Regions from separate parts of the Staphylococcus parequorum genome, predicted to be linked through region 2. Evidence: riboswitches for the same ligand, from Rfam matches in the RefSeq annotation. Region 2 holds a riboswitch; the other holds the start of a gene.
What was found. A riboswitch is a leader RNA that binds a small molecule or an ion and turns the genes downstream of it on or off. The one in region 2 is predicted to bind FMN.
Positions count from the first base shown of each region.

Region 1: it holds a riboswitch for FMN, as region 2 does, so the genes downstream of both, AAA453_RS08410 (ECF transporter S component) here and ribD (bifunctional diaminohydroxyphosphoribosylaminopyrimidine deaminase/5-amino-6-(5-phosphoribosylamino)uracil reductase RibD) in region 2, are expected to answer to the same signal.

Region 1 is NZ_CP150682.1:1,725,099-1,736,611, forward strand. Features, by position in the region: gene xerD (site-specific tyrosine recombinase XerD) at 1-237, shown strand, start outside; gene AAA453_RS08380 (DUF309 domain-containing protein) at 331-837, opposite strand; gene AAA453_RS08385 (segregation and condensation protein A) at 931-1,665, shown strand; gene scpB (SMC-Scp complex subunit ScpB) at 1,655-2,197, shown strand; gene AAA453_RS08395 (pseudouridine synthase) at 2,190-2,927, shown strand; gene AAA453_RS08400 (response regulator transcription factor) at 3,061-3,786, shown strand; gene AAA453_RS08405 (ATP-binding protein) at 3,770-5,545, shown strand; FMN riboswitch at 5,780-5,915, shown strand; gene AAA453_RS08410 (ECF transporter S component) at 5,981-6,526, shown strand; gene AAA453_RS08415 (ferredoxin) at 6,775-7,023, opposite strand; gene AAA453_RS08420 (helix-turn-helix domain-containing protein) at 7,133-8,098, shown strand; gene AAA453_RS08425 (RecQ family ATP-dependent DNA helicase) at 8,085-9,464, shown strand; gene ebpS (elastin-binding protein EbpS) at 9,613-11,424, shown strand.
Region 2 is NZ_CP150682.1:1,442,082-1,453,594, forward strand. Features, by position in the region: gene AAA453_RS07040 (FAD/NAD(P)-binding protein) at 74-1,543, shown strand; FMN riboswitch at 1,828-1,961, shown strand; gene ribD (bifunctional diaminohydroxyphosphoribosylaminopyrimidine deaminase/5-amino-6-(5-phosphoribosylamino)uracil reductase RibD) at 2,122-3,165, shown strand; gene ribE (riboflavin synthase) at 3,172-3,804, shown strand; gene AAA453_RS07055 (bifunctional 3,4-dihydroxy-2-butanone-4-phosphate synthase/GTP cyclohydrolase II) at 3,815-4,996, shown strand; gene ribH (6,7-dimethyl-8-ribityllumazine synthase) at 5,009-5,467, shown strand; gene AAA453_RS07065 (proline dehydrogenase family protein) at 5,580-6,581, opposite strand; gene AAA453_RS07070 (alpha/beta fold hydrolase) at 6,846-7,670, shown strand; gene AAA453_RS07075 (L-lactate dehydrogenase) at 7,918-8,874, shown strand; gene AAA453_RS07080 (transcriptional regulator, SarA/Rot family) at 9,024-9,425, shown strand; gene AAA453_RS07085 (tRNA (mnm(5)s(2)U34)-methyltransferase) at 9,557-10,117, opposite strand; gene AAA453_RS07090 (TIGR01212 family radical SAM protein) at 10,114-11,067, opposite strand; gene AAA453_RS07095 (MDR family MFS transporter) at 11,178-11,513, shown strand, end outside.

The sequences.
Region 1 (11,513 bases), 280 kb from region 2:
AGACAAGCTATTTGGAAAATGATTAAACAAAATGGTGTAAAAGCGAATATCAATAAGACGTTGACACCACATACATTGAGACATTCATTTGCTACACATTTACTTGAAAATGGTGCTGATTTACGTGCTGTACAAGAAATGTTAGGACATTCTGATATTTCGACAACACAACTTTACACACATGTCTCAAAATCACAAATTCGCAAAATGTATAATGAATTTCATCCACGTGCATAAACACAAACCAGTTTATTCGTTGAATAGCTAGCTTGTGTTTTTTTGTTTGCGTCGCCATTTTAATATGACTTGTTTTATTCATTTGATTTAAGTTTATTCTTTTTTTGCACGGCGTATATCAAGTGCCTGTTGTCGCGCTTTGTCAACTTCTGAACGATCTCTTTCTAAATGATGATTTACAATATAACTATCTTCTATCATATGTGGTGTTCTAACAAAATTAGGGTATTTTTTTAAAATATCCTGTTCCATTTCTTTTGTTATTGGTAATTGAATTGGCACAAATTGCTTAGCACTAGCCACAGACTGAATTAATTCTATAATGATTTTTTTATATTCATCTGTATAGATGCCTAAATCAATGGATTGTTCACTTTGTTCTATAACACTTAATGCTTTTTTAAATGATCGTAACGCACCAACATTGTTATGTCTGCGATAATGATAGCAACCTGTTGCTAACAAAATCAAACTTACAATTGCATCATCTTTACTAAATTGCGGATTTTCTTTCCAAGTTTCTTCTAAAATGTCATGACACAAAAAGTAATGTTGTTCCGTATGAAATTGATAATAAAAATCTTGTAATGCATTTTCCATAATTAAAACCGCTCCAAATTTAAATGTTTTCATTAAACATGCTATAATATTTTAGTGAAATACGCACATAACTTGCTATATGAGGTAGATACTATGTATGAAGTAAAACTAGATGCTTTTAATGGTCCTTTAGATTTATTATTGCATCTCATTCAAAAAATTGAAATTGATATTTATGATATTCCCATGAAATCATTAACAGAACAATATATGCAATATATACATGCAATGAATCAATTAGAGATTAATGTTGCTAGTGAATATTTAGTTATGGCTTCTGAACTGCTTATGATTAAAAGTAAAATGCTGTTACCACAATCAGAAGAAGTCGACGAATTAGAAGAGGATCCACGTGAAGATTTAGTAGGACGATTAATTGAATATCAAAATTATAAAGAATATACTGAGATATTAAATGAAAAGAAATCTGAACGTGCTTTTTACTTTTCAAAGCATCCAACTGATTTAACACACCTAGAATCTAATGAAACATGGGATTCAAGTAATACAATTGATTTAACAGAATTAATCATCGCTTATCAAAAAGTTAAAAATCGCGTTGAATTCAACACGCCAAAAACTGTAGATATACGTAAAGAAACATTTACGATTCAACAAGCAACTTCTCAAGTTAATGCGCGTTTACAACAACATGATTCGTTTAATTTTTTTAGTTTGTTTAATTTTACAGAACCTGTTGAAATGGTGGTCACACATTTTCTAGCAATACTTGAAATGTCTAAATCGGGCATTGTAAATATAGAACAACTCAAAAATTTCGACGATATCAACATTATAAGAGGGGTAAACTATGGCATTGAACGATAAGGGTATACTAGAAGCATTACTTTATACAGCAGGTGACGAAGGTTTAGATGAAAAACAATTACTTGAAATTTTAGACATTGACCAAACACAATTGTCACTACTCGTTTCTGAATACATATCAGATGGCTTAGAAATTCAACATTTTGGTCAAACTTATGTACTTACTACAAAAAAAGATGCAGCAAATTATATTGAAAAATTAATAGAACAAAAATCAAAAATGAAATTATCGCAAGCAGCAATGGAATCATTGTCTATTATTGCCTACAATCAACCTTTATCACGAAGCGACATTGAGATGATAAGAGGTATAAATTCTGACGGCGCTGTTAAAACTTTAATTGCTCGAGGGCTAATAGAAGCTAAAGACGAAGCGGATTCCAGAAGCCAACAACTCTATACCACAGAACTATTTTTAAACGTATTTGGCATTGAACATTTAGATGATTTACCAACAACTGATGAGGAAGATGAAGAAATAGAAGCTTTCTTCAGTAACTTAGTAAATCAAAAAGGAGAAAATAATGAATAAAGAGACAGAAAGATTACAAAAACGTATTGCAAACAGTGGTCACACGTCACGTAGAAAAGCAGAAACATTAATCACAGAAGGCAAAGTCTTAGTTAATGGCTCAGTAGTAACAGAGTTAGGTACGAAAGTTAAACCGTCGGATACAATTGAAGTTGAGGGCATTAAATTAGAACAACAAGATAAACTATATATTTTATTTTATAAACCAGCACAAGTTATCACTAGTGTATCGGACGATAGAGGTAGAAAAGTGGTTACAGATTACTTTAAACAAATTAAAACAAGAATTTATCCAGTGGGTCGTTTAGATTATGATACTTCAGGTTTACTTTTATTAACTAACGACGGCGAATTCACTAATTTAATGACACATCCGAGTTATAAAATTAAGAAAAAATATGTTGTTAAATTAAAAGGCTATTTAATGCGTGAAGAAGTTAAAGCTTTAGAACATGGTGTTGAACTAGAAGATGGCCATACACAACCAGCTACTGTAAAAGTAAAGAATCAAGATAAAGATAAAAATTCAACACTTGTTGAAATTACAATTACAGAAGGACGCAATAGACAAGTCCGTCGCATGTTTGAACATTTTGGTCACGAAGTTACAAAATTACAACGCATTGAAGTTGGTCCACTTAACCTAAAAGGGCTTAATGCAGGTGAAGGCAGAGTCTTAACACCTCATGAAGTAAAAGTGATGCGTCAACTTGCAGAACATGGTAAATAATTGTTATTACGTTTAGTTTAATTTAAATCATGAGAAAAGTTTCACAATCTTTTTCTTCGTAATCACTTTTCCTATTAAACGTATGATATAATGTGATTAAATTGAAAGTTAGCAGTGTGGGAGGTACATATGTATGTCAAATGAAATACTTATCGTAGATGATGAAGATCGAATCAGAAGATTATTAAAATTATACCTTGAAAGAGAATCTTTTGAGATACATGAAGCAAGTGATGGTAATGAAGCGTATAAAATGGCGATGGAACATGATTATTCATGTATTTTATTAGACCTTATGCTTCCAGAAATGGATGGTATCACTGTTGCTTCACGTCTCAGAGAACACAAAGAAACACCAATTATTATGTTGACTGCTAAAGGTGAAGAAACAAATAGGGTAGAAGGATTCGAATCTGGTGCAGACGATTATATCGTGAAACCATTTTCTCCTCGTGAAGTGGTATTGCGCGTCAAAGCGTTGTTAAGACGTACACAAGTAGCGCATACAGAACAAAGTGAACCTCATGCGCGTGATTTAATTGAATTTGACCACCTTGTCATTGACAACGATGCACACAGAGTATTAGCAGATAATAACCAAGTTAATTTAACACCAAAAGAATATGAGTTGTTAATATTTCTAGCTAAAACACCTAACAAAGTCTTTGATCGAGAACAGCTTCTAAAAGAAGTATGGCATTATGAATTCTACGGCGACTTGCGTACTGTAGATACTCACGTTAAACGTTTAAGAGAAAAGTTAAATCGAGTATCTGATGCAGCAGCTCAAATGATTCAAACTGTTTGGGGTGTTGGTTATAAATTCGAGGTTAAGTCCAATGATGAATCGGCTAAATAATGTAGTAATAAAACTGTGGTTAACTATTATTTTAATAGTAACGACAGTTTTAATTTTACTAAGTGCTGCACTCATAACATTTATTCAGTCCTATTTTACGCAAGAAACCGAAGATTCATTACTCAAAGATGCACAGCGTATCAGTCAATTGGTGGAAAGTGCAGATGATAAAACTACAGCTATTGAATACAGTCGTAAATTGATAGAAAACCCAGATGGGCTTATTATTATGAATGATAAGCATATGGTGAGCCAACATAAAGATAAAATTAAAGACAAGATGTTTAAAGAAATTAAAAACAATAAAGATTATAACCAAGTGTTTGATAAAGGAAAACAAATTTCAGAACACGTTACTGTCAAAATCAATGGGCAACAGCGGACTTATGTGTTAATTGGTTATCCTGCTAAAAACTTGACTGAGCAAGATAATAATCGAAATAATAACTACAGTGGCGTATTTATCTATCAAGATTTAAAAACGATTGAAGAAACCAATAACGTAATTACAGTTATTATTTTAATTATCGCTATTATCTTCTTAGCAATTACAACCGTTTTTGCCTTTTTCTTATCATCTCGTATAACAAAACCGTTACGAAATTTACGGACACAGGCCTTGAAAGTTTCTAAAGGAGATTATGCTCAAGTCGTACCTGTAAATACGCGCGATGAAATTGGTGAATTATCTCGTACGTTTAATACGATGAGTTCTGAAATTCAACAACATATAGATGCCTTGTCATCTTCAAAAAATATTCGTGATAGTTTAATCAATTCTATGATTGAAGGTGTATTGGGATACAATGATAAAAAAGAAATTATAATTTCTAATAAAATGGCTCAAAACACACTTCAAATACTTGGTGATCATGAACTCAAAAAGCTTGATAAACAAAATGAACGTACTTTCAAAAACAAGCAAACACAATTTGAAGAATATGAAATAAATACGCGTTATTTAGTAATAATAACGAGTTATATTGATCAAATTCAACCAGATGGTCGTAGTGGTATCGTAGCTATTATTCGTGATATGACAAACGAACATAACATAGACCAAATGAAAAAAGATTTTATTGCTAATGTTTCACATGAATTACGTACGCCTATTTCATTACTACAAGGCTATACTGAGTCTATAGTGGACGGCATCGTCACAGAGCCCGATGAAATACATGAATCACTATCTATTGTACTAGATGAAACTAAACGCTTAAATCGACTTGTAAATGAGCTTCTCAGTGTTGCACGTATGGATGCTGAGGGGCTAACGGTAGAAAAATCTGTTCAGCCAATTGATACATTGCTAAATAAAATGCAACAAAAATATCAAAGTCATGCAGAGAGTTTAGGTTTAAGCATCAATTTAAATCCAAATACGCACGAACAGCTGTGGTATTATGATTTAGATCGAATTGAACAAGTCTTAACTAATTTGATAGACAATGCAACAAGGTATACCGAAGCAGGAGATGCCATCACTATCAGTTATGGGGAAACAGAGACAGAAAACATATTATATATTACAGACACGGGCTCTGGTATTGCGCCAGAGCATCTACAACAAGTGTTTGAACGTTTTTATAAAGTTGATTCCTCGCGTAAACGTGGTAAACAAGGTACAGGTCTAGGTTTATTTATATGTCGAATGATTATAGATGAACATGGTGGCAGTATTGACGTTAAAAGTAAACTAGGTAAAGGAACAACATTTATTGTCAAATTACCAAAGTTAACTAATAATGAGATGTTATAGAAAATAGTTGAGTGGTTACTGCTTCAATTAAACTAATCAAACATTAATATAAAGACCGGCGAAATCATTATTGTTATTTCGCCGGTCTTTATTATCAATTATGCTTGCAGACTCACTAAAAAGTGTAGGTTTTCTTTAATTTAGTCGCTTTTACTCCCTTTTTAGCATATTTAGAGCAATAGTATTGTTTTTACCTGAGTAATAAGCTATGATATATTTATAAAAATTTAAGATATTCATCTTCGGGGTAGGGTGTAATTCCCAACCGGCAGTAATTAAAGCCTGCGACCCATTTATTTTCATTTAAATAAATGGCTGATCTAGTGAAAATCTAGAGCCGACAGTAAAGTCTGGATGGGAGAAGATGGAGGGTTATTTGTTGTGCTGTTAAATCCTCCTATTCGATGAAAGATGAATGGAAGGAGATAATTTAATATGCAACAACAAACAAAACGACTTATTACGATAAGTATGTTAAGTGCGGTTTCTTTTATATTGATGTTTATAAAATTTCCAATACCATTTTTACCGCCTTATTTAACTTTAGACTTTAGTGATGTGCCCGCATTATTAGCTACATTCACACTCGGACCGCTCGCTGGTATCATTGTAGAATTTATAAAAAATTTATTAAACTTTTTATTTAATCTTGGAGATCCAGTAGGTCCAGTTGCTAACTTTTTAGCAGCATCCAGTTTTTTACTAACAGCTTATTATGTTACTAAAAACAAATATAACCTTAAATCACAGATTATAGGTTTTACTGTAGCAACTATTGTAATGACAATTATTCTAAGTATCTTGAACTACTTTGTGTTGTTACCTTTATATGGCATGATTATGAATTTATCTAATGTTGTAGAAAACGTTAAGATTGTCATTGTATCTGGTGTTATTCCATTCAACATTATTAAAGGCGCTATTATTTCTATAGTGTTCATTCTTTTATTTAAACGTTTAAAAAATGTATTACCAAAATAAATATAAAAACAGGGCGATTTCTATTAAAGTAATACAGAAATCGCCCTGTTTTTATATATTAAATCAACTATTCATAATTTAAAATCATTTTAGACATAAAAATTAGCATGCTCCATGCAATGTGAACACGCTAACCTTAAACGTAGCCATTAGTAAATATAGTTAGTAATCACTATATTTAGACAAACGCTTATTATATATTATTAAGTATAAATCGCATACTTACTTTTATGGTACTAAACTTGCTTTTATTCAAACTTTAACGCATCTCCATCAAATGATTCTTCTTCAATTTTAATTGAATCAGTAGGACAACCATCTAACGCATCTTCCATATCCTCATATAATTCTTCCGGCACCTCTGCTGTACCTTTGTTGTCATCTAGTATCACATAAGCAATACCTTCATCATCATAGTCATATATATCAGGGGCAGCGGCACCACAAGCACCACATGCAATGCATGTATCCATATCAACAATTGTATATTTAGCCAATTTCTTCGCCTCCTTTGACAAAAATGCTACACTAATAGCACAATTATTATTGTAGTCACTGTTTTAAGATTTTTCAAATGTTTTCGTTTTATAGAATGAGGGAGTAAACATGTATAATATAATCCAATTTGCACAAACACATGCACACAATTACAAAACTGAAAAAAGTATATTTAATATTATCACAGGGAAAAAGTCACATCAAACCTTTTTTGATGCCTGTAGTCAACAACTCTTGTCATTATATCACAGCATGCCTAACTTGAAATATCAGTCGTTCGAGCGATATTTCAATCAATTTAATGCTCAAGATAATAGCTATCAAAATATCGCTAATCATCCGAGACATACGTTTGATAGTTTAACTAACACATTTAAAGCCATACAATTATTAACTCAGACCCTATCTAATACTAAACATAAGGTCTATCAATTCGTACCTATTACTCAACATAGTACTGTACACCAACAAGTTAAATTTGTATATAAAGAAATTATAAGCAATCAATTACAGGACCAATTCATTGCAGAACTTACGACATTATTCCAATCTATGTTGAATAAAAACAACACAATATATATTCACTATTACCTACAAGGTTTTGAAGAAAGTATGTATACACGACAACAAATTAGTTTAATAGAAGACATACCACAAGAACACTTATTTGAATTAGAATTTACAGATTTAGTCACATTAATGTACGAGATTGAGCACGAATCTAACTATCCACTGTTAAATAAACTGATTGTGCTACCATCATTATTAAATAAAACAGAGCAAACTTACGTAGGTTTACAAAATGGATTAAACTTCGAACAATTGGCTGCACAACAAAATGTTAAACCTAATACGATAGATGATCATATTTTAGAGCTATTTATAAAAGGCTACATATCGAATTATGAAGATTATTTAACACATTCAACTTATACTGATTTCATGACTTATTACATTTCACATCGTAGCGAGAGGCTACGCAATTATAAAGAAATATTTTCTGACCTCAGCTATTTTGAATTGAAATTGATTATCGTTGGAATTGAGAGAGGTGAAATCAATGTTACAACATGAGCTAAAAAAGTGGTTCGGGTTTGAGACTTTTAAACCTGGTCAACAAGAGATTATAGAAAGTGTATTGAACAATGAAGATACATTAGGTATTTTACCTACAGGAAGTGGTAAAAGTCTTTGTTATCAATTACCAACATACATACGTCAACAACCGACTCTCATCATTTCACCACTCATTTCTTTGATGGATGATCAAGTCATGCAACTCAAATTACATGGTGAACATCATGTCTGTTGTATTCATTCAGGCATGGATGAAAATGAGAGAAAAAGAAACATTGAATCACTAACAAAAAGTCGATTTATCTATTTAAGTCCAGAATTTATACTCCAACCGCAAAATTTCAAACTCATTAAAAATTTGAATATCGGCATGGTCGTATTAGATGAAGCACATTGCTTATCTGAATGGGGATATGATTTCAGACCACACTATGCACTTATAGGTAAAATTATCGCACGTTTTCCGACAGCAACCGTGCTTGCTCTGACTGCAACAGCACCGAATTATTTAACTTATGATTTAAATGATATGTTTAAAAAATCTTTTCATGTCATTAAAACGAGTATGAATAGAGACAATATTTCTTTAACACATAAAAATTTCGCAGACGATGAAGCTAAATTAAAATGGTTACTTCCAGCATTAGAAAATTCAGGACCTACAATTATATATGTTTCTTCCAAAAAAGTGTGCCTAACCTTAGCAAAAGAAATATATAACTATGGATTTTTAACAGGTATTTATCATGGAGATTTATCTTATCAAGAACGGCACACAGTTCAGCATCAATTTTTAAATAATGAAATACCTATCATCGTGGCAACTAGTGCATTTGGTATGGGCATTAATAAAAAAGATATACGTTCTATTTTTCATTACCATTTATCAACAAGTCCATCAAACTACATGCAAGAAATTGGTCGTGCTGGTCGTGATGGGGCTGACAGTCAAGCAATTAGTTTATTTCAACCTGACGATAGTTTTTTACTAGAAACACTATTATTTACGGATATGATGACCACTGAGGATGTAGATGCCTTTGAAGTAGGTGCCTTTGTAACTCCGGATAAATTTGAAATATTAGAAATATTAAATAGCTATTACTCATTTACTGAGTTGCGTACGATATTTGACAGGACCTATCAACGAAAACGCCAAGGTTATATACGTATGCTAGGATACAAAAACCTAGACCAATGTCGACGCACTTATATGATGGAATTCTTTGGTGAAACGTTAAGTAAAAGACCTGATCAATGCTGTGATAATGATTCTGATTTAAATGTAATTAATTTAATTAATAGAAAAAAAGTAAAAAGAAAAATGGATTTTAATGAAAAAATACAAAATTTGTTTAAATAATAGACAAATACTTTACTTCACTTTTTCAAACAAGCTATAATACTACATATATACTAGTTTAATAGTGATTTTTTGCATAAAAAGTTATACATATTTACTTATTTTTAGGGTATAACAGTATATACTTAAATTAAAACGAGGAAGGATGATGAATTTGTCTAACAACAATTTTAAAGATGATTTTGAAAAAAATCGTCAATCCATTGATCCAAAAGAACATCAAGACAATGCAAAGGATTCCGTTAACGGTTCAGTTGACAACGTAAAAGAGGAAGTTTCTGATAAGACAGACGAACAATTCCCTCCTAGAAACGCTCAAAGAAGACAGCGCAGACGTGACACAGCTACAAATCAAAATTCAGATAATCAGCCTGAACATGACAATGATGAAGTTCAAGGCGAAAATCAATCACCACAAGATAATAATAACTCAACAAAAGATCCTTCGAAGAATAATGATTTAAACCCTGGATCTACAAACAATCAAAATACAAAAGAAAACCAAAATGATTCCAATGAAAATATTGAATCACAAAAAGATAATGAATCTAATAAGAAAGGTGCTGCTGTAGCTGGTGGCACTGCTGCAACTGGTGCAGGTGCTTATGCTGCTGGAAAGCACAATGATAATAAAGATTCAGAAAATGACTTAAATGATAATGAACAAAATATCAACAACTCTGATAACGAACAAGCAGACAAATCAGATGATGCTTCGCATTCAGAAAATGATAATAATAGTTCTAAGAAAAAAGGTGCTGCTGTAGCTGGAGGCGCCGCTGCCGCAACTGGTGCAGGTGCTTATGCTGCTGGCAAGCATAGTGATAACAAAGATGAACATAAGCAAGATAACAACCAAGATAATAACAATAAAGCAACCGAGCAGAATAAAAATGAAAAAGATATAGAAGATCAAGATAAAAAAGAGCAAGATAAAGATAACTCTAAGAAAAAAGGCGCTGCTGTAGCTGGAGGTGCCGCTGCAACTGGTGCAGGTGCTTATGCTGCTGGCAAGCACAAAGGCAACAAAGACAATAAAGATAATCACAGCGAAAACGAAGCACAAGATAAAGATGAAAAGAACAAAGAAAAAAATGGTTCTAAGAAAAAAGGTGCTGCTGTAGCTGGTGGCGCTGCTGCTGCCGGAACAGGTGCTGCCGCAGCGGCACATTCTAAAGCTGGCGGCAATGGCAACGGCGGTAATGGTAATGGCGGCAATGGTAATAATGGTGATAACAATGATGACGATAATAAGAAAAAGAAAAAAGGCGGTTTATTAGGTAAATTATTACCAATATTAGCTGCGATATTAATATTAGCTGCAATTGCTATTTTCGGTGGCATGGCTTTAACTGGCGATGACGATGGTGACAAAAATAGCGATGACAAAAAAGTAGCTGATAATAAAGATAGTAAGTCTGATTCTGAAAAAGAAAAAGATGAAGATAAAAAATCAGAAGATGATAAAGCCAATAAAGATGAAGACAAAGATAACTCATCTGCAAACTCAGAAGACAGCAATAGCGGTTCAGATTCTGCCAATTCTGATAGCGAAAACACTGACCAAGCAAACAGTGATGCAAATTCTGATCAATCAAGTAACGATGCAAATTCTGATTCAGCTAGCAATGGTTCACAAGATGCAACAAATAATACGCAAGACAGTCAAGGTCAAAGCGACCAAAACAGTCAGAGCGGTCAAGATCAACAAAGTGATCAATCTAACGCTCAAAGCAATTCATCTTCAGATCAATCACAAGCAACTAACAACCAAGATAGCGAACAAGCAAATAGTAACTCTGGCCAACAATCACATGTAGTCAATGGTCAAAACCTATATAGAATTGCTATTCAATATTATGGTAGTGGTTCTCCTGAAAACGTTGAAAAAATCAGACAAGCAAATAATCTACAAGGAAATGAAATCCATAATGGACAACGCCTTGTTATTCCACAATAGTTCATCACCTTATAAGTAAAAACCAATTAAACGACCAAACTCCTTAAATTAGTGAGTTTTGTCGTTTTTTCATTAATTTTTTAAGTTTA
Region 2 (11,513 bases):
AATACATTAGCATGTAATATAAGGTTAATCATTGCTATAATGAATATAAATAAATTTAATAAGGATGTGTACAATGCGAATAGCTATCATAGGAATGGGCACAGCGGGTGTAAGCTTGCTAAAGGAATTAGTGAAACATGATAATTTTGCAACAATGAATATAGACATGTACGATAATCCTAAAAATATGGGGCAAGGTGTACCTTTTCAAAATGACAGTGATCAATTATTAATCAATATGCCTGCGAAACAAATGTCTTTAAATTTAGATAATCAAGGTGAATTTTACGAATGGTACAAATCACAATCGATATTTAAGTTTTCTAATCCGGAGTATTTACCAAGGTTTATATTTGGTCATTATATGAAAGATTTTTTAGAAAAATATAATCAGCAATTTGAAAATGTCCAGATGATTAAAGAAGAAGTGTCAGAAGTTTTCATTGAGGCTGATGTAGGTCAAACGGATGTTAAATATTATGTTTGTACGTCGAAAGACATGTCGAATTGTCAAAAGTATGATGCTGTATTTTTAACGATTGGTACACTGTCATACCATGATCCATACCATTTGAAAGGAAAAAAAGGATATATTCACACACCATATCCAACTTATAATACGTTAGATGATGTGAAGGATACTGACAGAATTGCGATCATTGGCACAGGTTTAGCATCTTTAGATGTAATTCGTTATGTTACTGCACATCATCCTAAATTACCAATTACTATAACAAGTCGCAAAGGTCAATTGCCAAGCGTGAGAGGCGAAATGCCTGACATTGAATTTAAATACTTAACACCAGAAAATTTTAATGCAATAAAGAACGAAAATTTTGGAAACGTACCTTTAGAAAAAGCACTAACTTTATTTATGAAAGATTGTGCATATTATGATATTGCAATTGAAAAATTAGTGCACCGTAGACAAAATGACCCTGTGAAGGATTTAACATATGATTTAGAACACGCAACTGAATTAGGGGCATTCCAAAGTATACTTGAATTAGTAAAAGAGAATTTAAATTGGATTTGGAATAGTTTCAGTAGGGAAGATCAAAAACAATTTTTAAAAGATTACCAATCTATATTAAAGGATAATTCTAATCCAATGCCTCCACGCACAGCTCGATTAATTATAGATCATATCAAAAATGGGACTATTGAAATTAAAAGTGGTCTAGAGGATGTTCAATATGAAGCAAGTCAATTTTGTTTCAAATATAAAAATGAAACAGAGGCAAACCATAAATTTGATGTCGTAATCAACGCAACTGGTTCAAAAACACAACTTTCAGATCTTGATAGTGATGATCAATTGGTTTTGAATCTTGAAAATAGACAGGTTGTACAAGCGCATCCACTTGGTGGTATTCAAATTATTGCTGAAACAAATCAAATTATAAGCCCTCGTTATGGAACACTTAAACACATGTACGCATTAGGTCAATTAACAAATGGAATCAATCAGTCTCGAAATGGTGTAGCAATGATAGTTAAACAAGCAGTTAGCATAGTAAATCAGTTATTACCGAATAAGTAATTACAAAAATAAAAACATTAACTGTATGGTTTCGAGAGGTTAATCTGTTAAATGATAACTAGATTATTAAGGTTATAAAAGTCATAATAAAAATTAATTTATTTTTTCATTAATTTAAGTAAAAAGCTTTTCTTATTAGTATTTAAAGCATTTTAATAATAATAATACGTTAAAAATAAAGCCGACTTAGATAATATGAATTGTCATTCTGCCTAAAATGTAGTACGATATTGGTGTAACTTAGTAAGAGTTACTTGACTCAATCATTAATTACAATTTCATAGATATTCTTTCGGGGCAGGGTGAAATTCCCAACCGGCAGTAAACAAAGCCTGCGACCTGCATTTGATTATTCAAATGTGGCTGATCTAGTGAGATTCTAGAGCCGACAGTAAAGTCTGGATGGGAGAAAGAATGAAGTATAACAAAAACGACACTTTTTAAGTGTTTATTTGGCATACACTTATGTTTGAAAATGGATAAGTGTATTTAACTTGAAGCTAATGATGTTATATCAATATATCCCACACCTGAAATATTTTATTTCAGGTGTTTTTTTATTATTTAGAGGTGATAACGTGAGTCAATATTTAAATTATGCAATCCAATTAGCAAAAATGGTCAATGGTCAAACGGGTGTAAACCCACCTGTAGGCGCGGTAGTTGTTAAAGACGGCCGAATCGTAGGGATGGGCGCACACTTAAAAAAGGGCGATAAACATGCTGAAGTACAAGCGTTAGATATGGCACAAGATGAAGCTAAAGATGGTACCATTTTTATCTCATTAGAGCCATGTACACATTTTGGTTCAACGCCACCTTGTGTAAATAAAATTATTGATTTTGGCATAAAGAAAGTCATATATGCTGTAAAAGATACGACTTTAGCGTCTAACGGTGACGAAATATTACAACATGCAGGAGTAGAAGTTGAATTTCGTCATAATGCAGAAGCAGAACACTTGTACAAAGACTTCTTTATAAGCAAAAGTAAAGAGGTTCCTGAAGTGACAGTTAAAGTAGCTTGTAGTTTAGACGGTAAACAGGCCACTGATGAAGGTGAAAGTAAATGGATTACGAATACAGCCGTTAAGCATGATGTATTCAACTTACGTCATACGCATGATGCTGTACTTACAGGTAGAGGCACGTTAGATGCAGATAACCCTCAATATACAACACGAATTGAGGAAGGTAAGCATCCAATAAAAGTGATTTTATCGCAATCAGGCCAAATTGATTTTGAATTAGACATGTTTAAAAATGCTAATACACCTATTTGGATTTATACACAAAATAAAAACTTGAAAACAGATATTGAACATGTAGAAATTATTATTTTAACTGATTGTTCAATTGAAAATATTTTAATAGATTTATATCAAAAGGGAATTGGGAAATTGTTAGTAGAAGCGGGTCCAACCGTATCTTCAGCATTTCTACAATCTCAATATACGAATGAACTTATCTTATATTATGCCCCGAAAATTATAGGTGGTTCTGGTAATTATCAATTTTATCAAACTAAAAACATTTTTAGATTATCAGAAGTACCACAATTCGAAATTGTTAATTCCCAAATGCTTGAGCAAAACATTAAATTAGAGTTGCGAAAGAAGTGAATAATCATGTTTACCGGTATTGTTGAAGAAATAGGCACGATTAAAAAAATAACGACACAACAATCTGTAGTTAACTTAACAATTGATTGCGAGACCATCTTATCAGACATGCATATAGGAGATTCTATAAGTGTGAATGGCGCATGTTTAACTGTTGTTGATTTTAATAAGCATTCGTTTTCAGTACAAGTAATTAAAGGTACAGAAAATAAGACTTATCTAAATCATTTAAACCAATCTGCAGAAGTGAATTTAGAAAGAGCGATGAGTGGTCAAGGTCGTTTTGGAGGGCACTTTGTGCTCGGGCATGTAGATGAAGTAGCTAAGATTACACGTATACAAGCATCAGATAATTCTAAAATTGTAACAATAAAGCCTACTACTACACTTATTAAACAAATGGTGCCACAAGGATCCATAACTGTAGATGGCGTAAGTTTAACTATTTTTCAATTAAAAGATGCTGAATTCGACATTCATCTCATTCCTGAAACGCGAAGATCCACTATTTTAAATCAAAAACGTGTAGGCGATCCGGTCCATATTGAAACTGATATGTTATTCAAATATGTAGAGAGAATTGTCAGTAATAATGAATCAGGATTAAGCACCGAAAAACTTAGAGCATTTGGATTTTAGGAGGGGTAGTATGAAATTAGATAGTATAGATACAGCGCTTGCGGAGCTTAAAAAAGGTAAAAGTATTGTGGTCGTTGATGATGAAAACAGAGAGAACGAAGGCGACCTAGTAGCTGTGACAGAATGGATGCAAGATAATACCGTTAATTTCATGGCGAAATATGGTAGAGGACTCATCTGTGCACCAATTAGCAAAGATATAGCCAGAAAATTAGAACTCAATCCAATGGTGAGTCATAACTCTGATGTTTATGGTACAGAGTTTACTGTGAGTGTCGATCATATTAATACGACGACAGGTATTAGTGCTGGAGAAAGAACAATGACAGCAAAAGCGTTGATAGAAGAAAATGCAACAGCTAGTGATTTTAATAAACCAGGTCACTTATTTCCGTTAATTGCACAAGATAATGGTGTGTTAGAAAGACGTGGTCATACAGAAGCATCTGTAGATTTAGCAAAACTAACAGGAGCAAAGCCAGCAGCATTAATTTGTGAAATTATGAATGAAGATGGTTCAATGGCTAAAGGTGAAGAATTAGAAGCATTTAAGGAAAAGCATGAGCTTGTAATGATTTCTATTGAAGATTTAGAAACATATAGAAAATCACTCACATCTAAGTTAGAAGCAAAAGCAAAAGTAAAAATGCCTACTAAACATGGTAAGTTTGATATGTATGGTTTTACTTCACAGACGAGTGACGAAGAACTTGTGGCGATTGTAAGTGGAGACATAAAGAAAACTGAGAATGTGCGTATTCATTCTTCTTGTCTGACAGGAGATATTTTTCATAGTCAAAGATGTGATTGTGGAGAACAACTTGAAGCTTCTATGAAATATATAAGTGAACATGGTGGCATTATTTTATATTTACCTCAAGAAGGTAGAGGTATTGGTTTAATTAATAAGTTAAAAGCATATGAACTTATTGAACAAGGTTATGATACTGTGACAGCTAATATTGCTTTAGGTTTCGACGAAGATTTGAGAGATTATAAAGACGCCGCAAAAATTTTAAAGTATTTTGGTATTGAAAGCGTGAATTTGTTAAGCAATAATCCCAAAAAATTCGAAAGTCTAGAAACTTATGGTGTAAATATTGCGAAAAGAATTGAGCTAGTAGTTCCAACAAATAAATTTAATCAAGATTATATGGATACAAAAAAAGAAAAAATGGGTCATTTAATATAGGAGGGCAATAAGATGAATTTTGAAGGTAAATTAATAGGTTCAGATTTAAAAGTAGCAATTGTGGTAAGTAGGTTTAATGATTTTATTACAAATCGTTTATTGGACGGGGCTAAAGATACTTTAGTGCGACATGAAGTACCGAAAGAAAACATTGATGTAGCATATGTACCAGGTGCATTTGAAATTCCATTAGTAGCTAAAAAATTAGCTCAAAAAGGTGAATATGATGCTGTAATCACTTTAGGTTGTGTAATAAGAGGATCTACTTCTCATTATGATTATGTTTGTAATGAAGTGGCGAAAGGTGTTTCTAAGGCAAATGATATTGCTGATACACCAGTTATCTTCGGTGTTGTGACAACTGAAAATATTGAACAAGCAATAGAACGTGCCGGCACAAAAGCAGGTAATAAAGGTGCAGATGCAGCAATTAGTGCAATAGAAATGGCTAATTTATTAAAAGAAATATAATAGAACCAGACTGAAGCACTAACTTTTTTATAAAGGCTATAGGTGTTTCTACTAAAATAAAAAGAATTGGACTTAACGAAATCGTTATTGTCCAATTCTTTTTTGTTAAAGATTATTTTTTTAAAAGACGATATACTAAAGCACTAGCTGCTCCAAAGGCTGCAACTACACCTGTAACGATACCCGCTTTTTTCATTACTTCGGGTTTCATTAACTCTTTAAACATTAAATTTAAATTTTGAGGTCGTTCAGCTAGTCGTCTCATAAAGTAACTAAACCAATCATCCCCATATGGTACATAAATACAGAAATTGTTACCTTCACCAGCTATTTTCTCTGCTAAATCAGTACGGAAACCATATAACATTTGAAATTCGTACTGATTTTTTTCAATATTATTATCTTTGATAAATTGTTTTATATGTGTAATAACTTTATCATCATGAGTGGCAATTGAAGTTACATTTTTAGCGTTTAATAGTCTTTTTTCAATTAAACGTATGTAATTTTCGTCAATGTCTTCTTTAGTTTGATAAGCTATTGTATCAATTTCTTTATATGCGCCTTTAACCATGCGCAATCGTAATTCCGGATATTTTTCTACAAGTGTATCAGCTTCATATAAATAACCTTGAATTACGGTACCTACATTTTTGAATTCACCTTTTAAACGGTCTAACACTTGCGTGATGTCAAATAAACTATCATACTTTTCAGTATCGATATTAATATGCATATTATTAAACTCATTCGCTTTTAATAATATTTCACGTAGATTGCGATAAGCAAGATCTAAATCAAATTCAGAGCCTAACTGGCTTAATTTAATAGACATGTGACCATCTAAGCTATGATTATAAATAGCATACATCACTTCTAATATTTGATCTTTTGATTGAATTGCTTCACCTTCAGTTACAACAAATTCTCCAAGGCAATCTACAGTAACTGTAATTCCCTTGCTGTTTAGACGTTCAATTGTGTTTAATAAGGCTTCGATTGTATTGCCGGCAACCACTTTATTAGCACCGAGCATTGGACCGATTTCCTTAGCACTCTTATTTAAAAAAGGGTTGTTAGATAACCCGATAAAAAAATTTTTCACAATTGGCATATTAATTCCTCCCATTCTGCTTACAGCTGATCTTTCAATATAAGTGTAGCATGAATCTAAAGGGAATGAAATCGTTTACAATAGAATATATTACACTTTATTTTATTAAATACACTTATGATAAAGTGTTGATTATAAGATGCTTTTAATTTTTAAAACAAATTGAGTTTTTCGCGTCTATGGTTATCTTTAAAATGGAAAAAGTACATCGTATTTTGATACAATAAATATAATGAAATTTAACGAGAAGGGGAAGTATGTATTATGTGGAAATGGGAAACCGAAAAGGAAGCTAAAGGTGTCGTTGTAATTGCACATAACATGCTTGAACATACGGGAAGATACGCATATGTAATTACGATGCTTCGCCGAAATGGATATCATGTTATTATGGGCGATTTACCTGGACAAGGGCAAACGTCACGTTCTAACAAAGGTCAAATTGACAGTTTTGATGTATATCATGAGCATATTCTAGAGTGGATTAGAATAGCGAATGAGTATAAAATACCTACTTACGTGTTAGGTGTCGGTTTAGGTGGTTTAATTACACTTAATTTACTTGAAAAAGTAGAAGTACCAATTGAAGGTTTGATGCTTTTATCTCCACTTTTAGAATTTAAAAAGAGTAATAAATCTCGTAAAGACAAAATAATTTCAAATATAGGTAAAGTAGCTAAAGATACAAGATTTAAAGTAGGGATTACAGTTGAAGACTTAACACGAAACGAAGAAGTAATTGAAGAAACAAAAAATGACCAGTTGATGTTGCAAAAAGTAACTTATCATTGGTATAAACAAATCATAGAAATTATGAAAGAAACGGTAACACATTTAACTGATATTAAACCATTACCACTATTGTTAATGTATGGTCTAGAAGATCAAGTTGCAGATGTATCAACAATGGAATTAATTAAAGACAAAGTCACAACCGAAGAATTATATTTCAAAGCATGGGAAGGACTTTATCATGAGGTACATAATGAACCTGAAAGAGATGAAGTAATGAGATATATTTTGGCATTTTTAAATAATAGTGCTAGCAATAATGGCTTTATCGTTCATGATGAACATGAAGTATCTTAATTAAAAGAACCCTTATACTAAAATAGAGTAAGAAAAGCATCGGAAAACTTTAAATGTTATCTGATGCTTTTTTTTATAAAATTATCAGAAGTATGGTGTATGTAAATCTATTAGAAAGATTAACAAAATAATATTGTGAAAAAAATAACAAAGTTATTGAAAAACTTATGAAATACTGTTATATTTATATTGTGAAATAAATCACAAACATTAACTAAATGATTGAATACGTGAGGAGCGTCATATAATGAAACAAATTAAAAATAATAAAGTAGTTTTAATAGGTGATGGGGCAGTAGGTTCAAGTTATGCTTTTGCGTTAGTAGCTCAAGGTGTTGCTGATGAATTAGTAATTATTGATTTAGACGAAGAAAAAGTTAAAGGCGACGTCATGGATTTAAATCACGGTGCGCCATATGGTGATTCACCAGTGAAAATCAAAGCAGGCGCATATAATGAATGTACAAATGCAGATTTAGTAGTTATTACTGCTGGAGCAGCTCAAAAACCAGGTGAAACACGCTTAGATCTTATCGAAAAAAACACCCAAATTTTTAAAGGAATTGTTTCTGAAGTTATGAAATCTGGATTTGATGGTATTTTCTTAATTGCAACCAATCCGGTAGATGTCTTAACATATGTGACATACAAAGTATCTGGTTTACCGAAAGAAAAAGTGATAGGCTCTGGGACAATTTTAGATACAGCACGTTTTAAATATGAATTAGCTGAAGAATTTGGCGTTTCACCAGGTAGTGTGCATGGTCAAATCATCGGTGAACATGGCGATTCAGAATTAGCGGTATGGTCTCAAGCTAATATAGCCGGTCAATCTTTATATCAATTTTTAAAAGATGACCCTGAAAAACAACACAGGGTTGAAGAGATTTTTACAAATACGCGTGATGCAGCCTACGATATAATACAAGCAAAGGGTGCAACGTATTATGGGATTGCAATGGGGCTATTACACATTACAAAAGCAATTTTAAATAACCAAAATGTTGTACTAACAGTTTCGAGTTATTTAGAAGGTGAATACAACCAAGAAGATGTCTATATTGGTGTACCAACACAAGTAAATAAAGAAGGTGCTGTAAAAGTTTTTGAAATGCCTCTAGACAGCCATGAGCGCGAATTATTCGAAAAATCAGCTACTATTTTGAAAGAAATGCAAAATAAAATATCTCATATAATTGCATAATTCATAGTTTAAATTTAAACTGTATATAAGATTAATTTTATTAAAAATTCTAATGTTAATTCAGTGAAGAATTTATTTACTAAGAATGATGTTTTTTGATAAATTAATTTTACATGTTTAACTTTATACTATGATTGGGGGATTATTCTATGGGGAAGACATTTACTGATAATGTTGATGGCGTTTTAAGATTAGAAATGGTGTTGAATGACATCGAAGATATCTTTAACAAAGTTCAAAAGCAGTACAAGATGTCGAAAGAAGAAATTTTGATTCTTTTAACGCTTTGGAAAGAAGGATCGATGACTTTAAAAGAAATGGATGATTTTGTGCACATTAAATCTTATAAGCGTACAAGAACTTATAATGATTTAGTGGAAAAAGCGTGGATCATTAAAGAAAGACCACAAAATGACGAACGTACAGTTATCATTCATTTCAATGAAGATTTAAAAGCGCAACGGGAAAGCCTTTTAAATTTCTTCAAAGAAGAAATTGAATCAAAATCAACTAGCATTCAAACTAGTCTTAAATCTATCATTAACTTATAGGGAATAAGCAAAGCCTCGGTAGTCAAATACCGAGGCTTTTGTTTGTCTTTTTTATTTTATTTTCGAATAAATTGTTAATAATCGTGATTGTGTTAAGAAATTATATCTTGAACTCATGAGGTATTCACAGTCTAAATTTTTTCAAGTGCACAGATAAACGGCGGGTTATTCTGTTGATTGATAAATTGATATTGCAATACATGTGCTTTAGTTTGATCAAACTGTGACAAATATTCAATTACAGCATCACGTTCTAATTTACCTTCATCATGACCATGGTAGATCACTAATATAATGACGCCTTCTGGAGCTAATATATCAAAAATTGAGTTGATAGCTGATAATGTACTTTCAGGGTGGGTAACAATCGATTTATCACCTTTAGGTAAATATCCTAAATTGAAAATGGCAGCATCCACTTTACCAGCTTCAATCTCTTGAATATGCTGTTTTACATGCGCATGACTATCTTGAATCAACATTACATTGTCATAACCTTCAGTTTTTTGTTTTGTATTACTAATAGCTTCTGCTTGGATGTCAAATGCATATACTTTACCGTGAGGCACTTGTTGCGCAAGAAAAAGTGTGTCATTGCCATTACCACAAGTAGCATCTATGACAATGCTTTCTGATGTCATATGTTGTTGAAGCAACGTTTTCGCAAATGGTAAAATGCGTTCTAATTTCATGATTTTATCGTACTTTCAAAATGTTTTCCTTGATATGATTCTCTGCGACCTAGTTCATTATCAATTTCGTTCAGTACTTCCCATTTATTAACACTCCACATTGGACCTACCATTAAATCAATCGGACCATCACCAGTAATTCTATGAACAATCATTTCTTTTGGAATGATTTCTAATTGATCACAAACTAATTTAGTATATTCATCCTGTGACATAAATTCTAACATGCCTTTATCATACTGTTTCACCATTGGCGTGCCTTTAAGTAAATGAAGTAAATGAATTTTAATACCTTGGACGTCCATTTGAGCGACTTCTTTAGCCGTCTCCATCATCATCGTATAGTCTTCGCCTGGCAAACCATTAATAATATGCGTACAAATATTAATATTATGCTTACGTAATTTAGCGATACCTTCATAATATGTTTGCATATCATGCGCGCGATTGATTAAATCTGATGTTTCTTGGTGTACCGTTTGTAAGCCAAGCTCTACCCATAAATATGTACGCTCATTTAACTCTGCCAAATACTCAACCACATCATCAGGCAAACAATCAGGTCGTGTACCTATTGAAAGGCCAACAACACCAGGTTCCTTCAAAGCAGTTTCATATTTTTCACGTAATTCTTCGACAGGTGCATGCGTATTTGTAAATGCTTGGAAGTAAGCAATGTATTGACCGTCACTCCATTTTTCGTGCATTCTATCTTTAATTTGTTGAAATTGTACATCGATTGGATCCACACGATTACCTGCAAAATCTCCGCTACCTGCAGCTGAACAGAAAGTACATCCTCCATGTGCTACAGTACCGTCTCTATTAGGACAATCAAAGCCACCGTCAATTGCTACTTTGAAAATCTTTTGTCCAAATTTATTTTTTAAGTGATAATTCCAAGTGTGATATCTTTTATTCTCGAATGCGTAAGGGAAAAATTGTCCCATAAAACATTTTCCTTTCTGAATTCATTCTAGTTAAAGATTTTAACATATTTTAATGATATAGTGTTTAGTGTAAAATTAGAAATTTTTAAAATAGAGAGGAGCTTACTGTTATGAAAATGCCTAAATCAGTGTGGTGGTTAGTTATTGGGATGGCATTAAATATCACTGGCTCAAGTTTTTTATGGCCCTTAAATACAATTTATATGAATGAACAATTAGATAAAAGTCTTACAATGGCTGGTTTTGTCCTAATGATTAATTCGTTTGGTATGGTCATTGGTAATTTATTAGGTGGTAATTTATTTGATAAATTAGGTGGCTATCCAACGATTATGATAGGTACTGTTATATGTTTAATCAGTACAACACTCTTGAATTTCTTCCACGGATGGCCTTGGTATGCGGTTTGGCTCGTAGCATTAGGTTTTGGTGGGGGTATGATTATT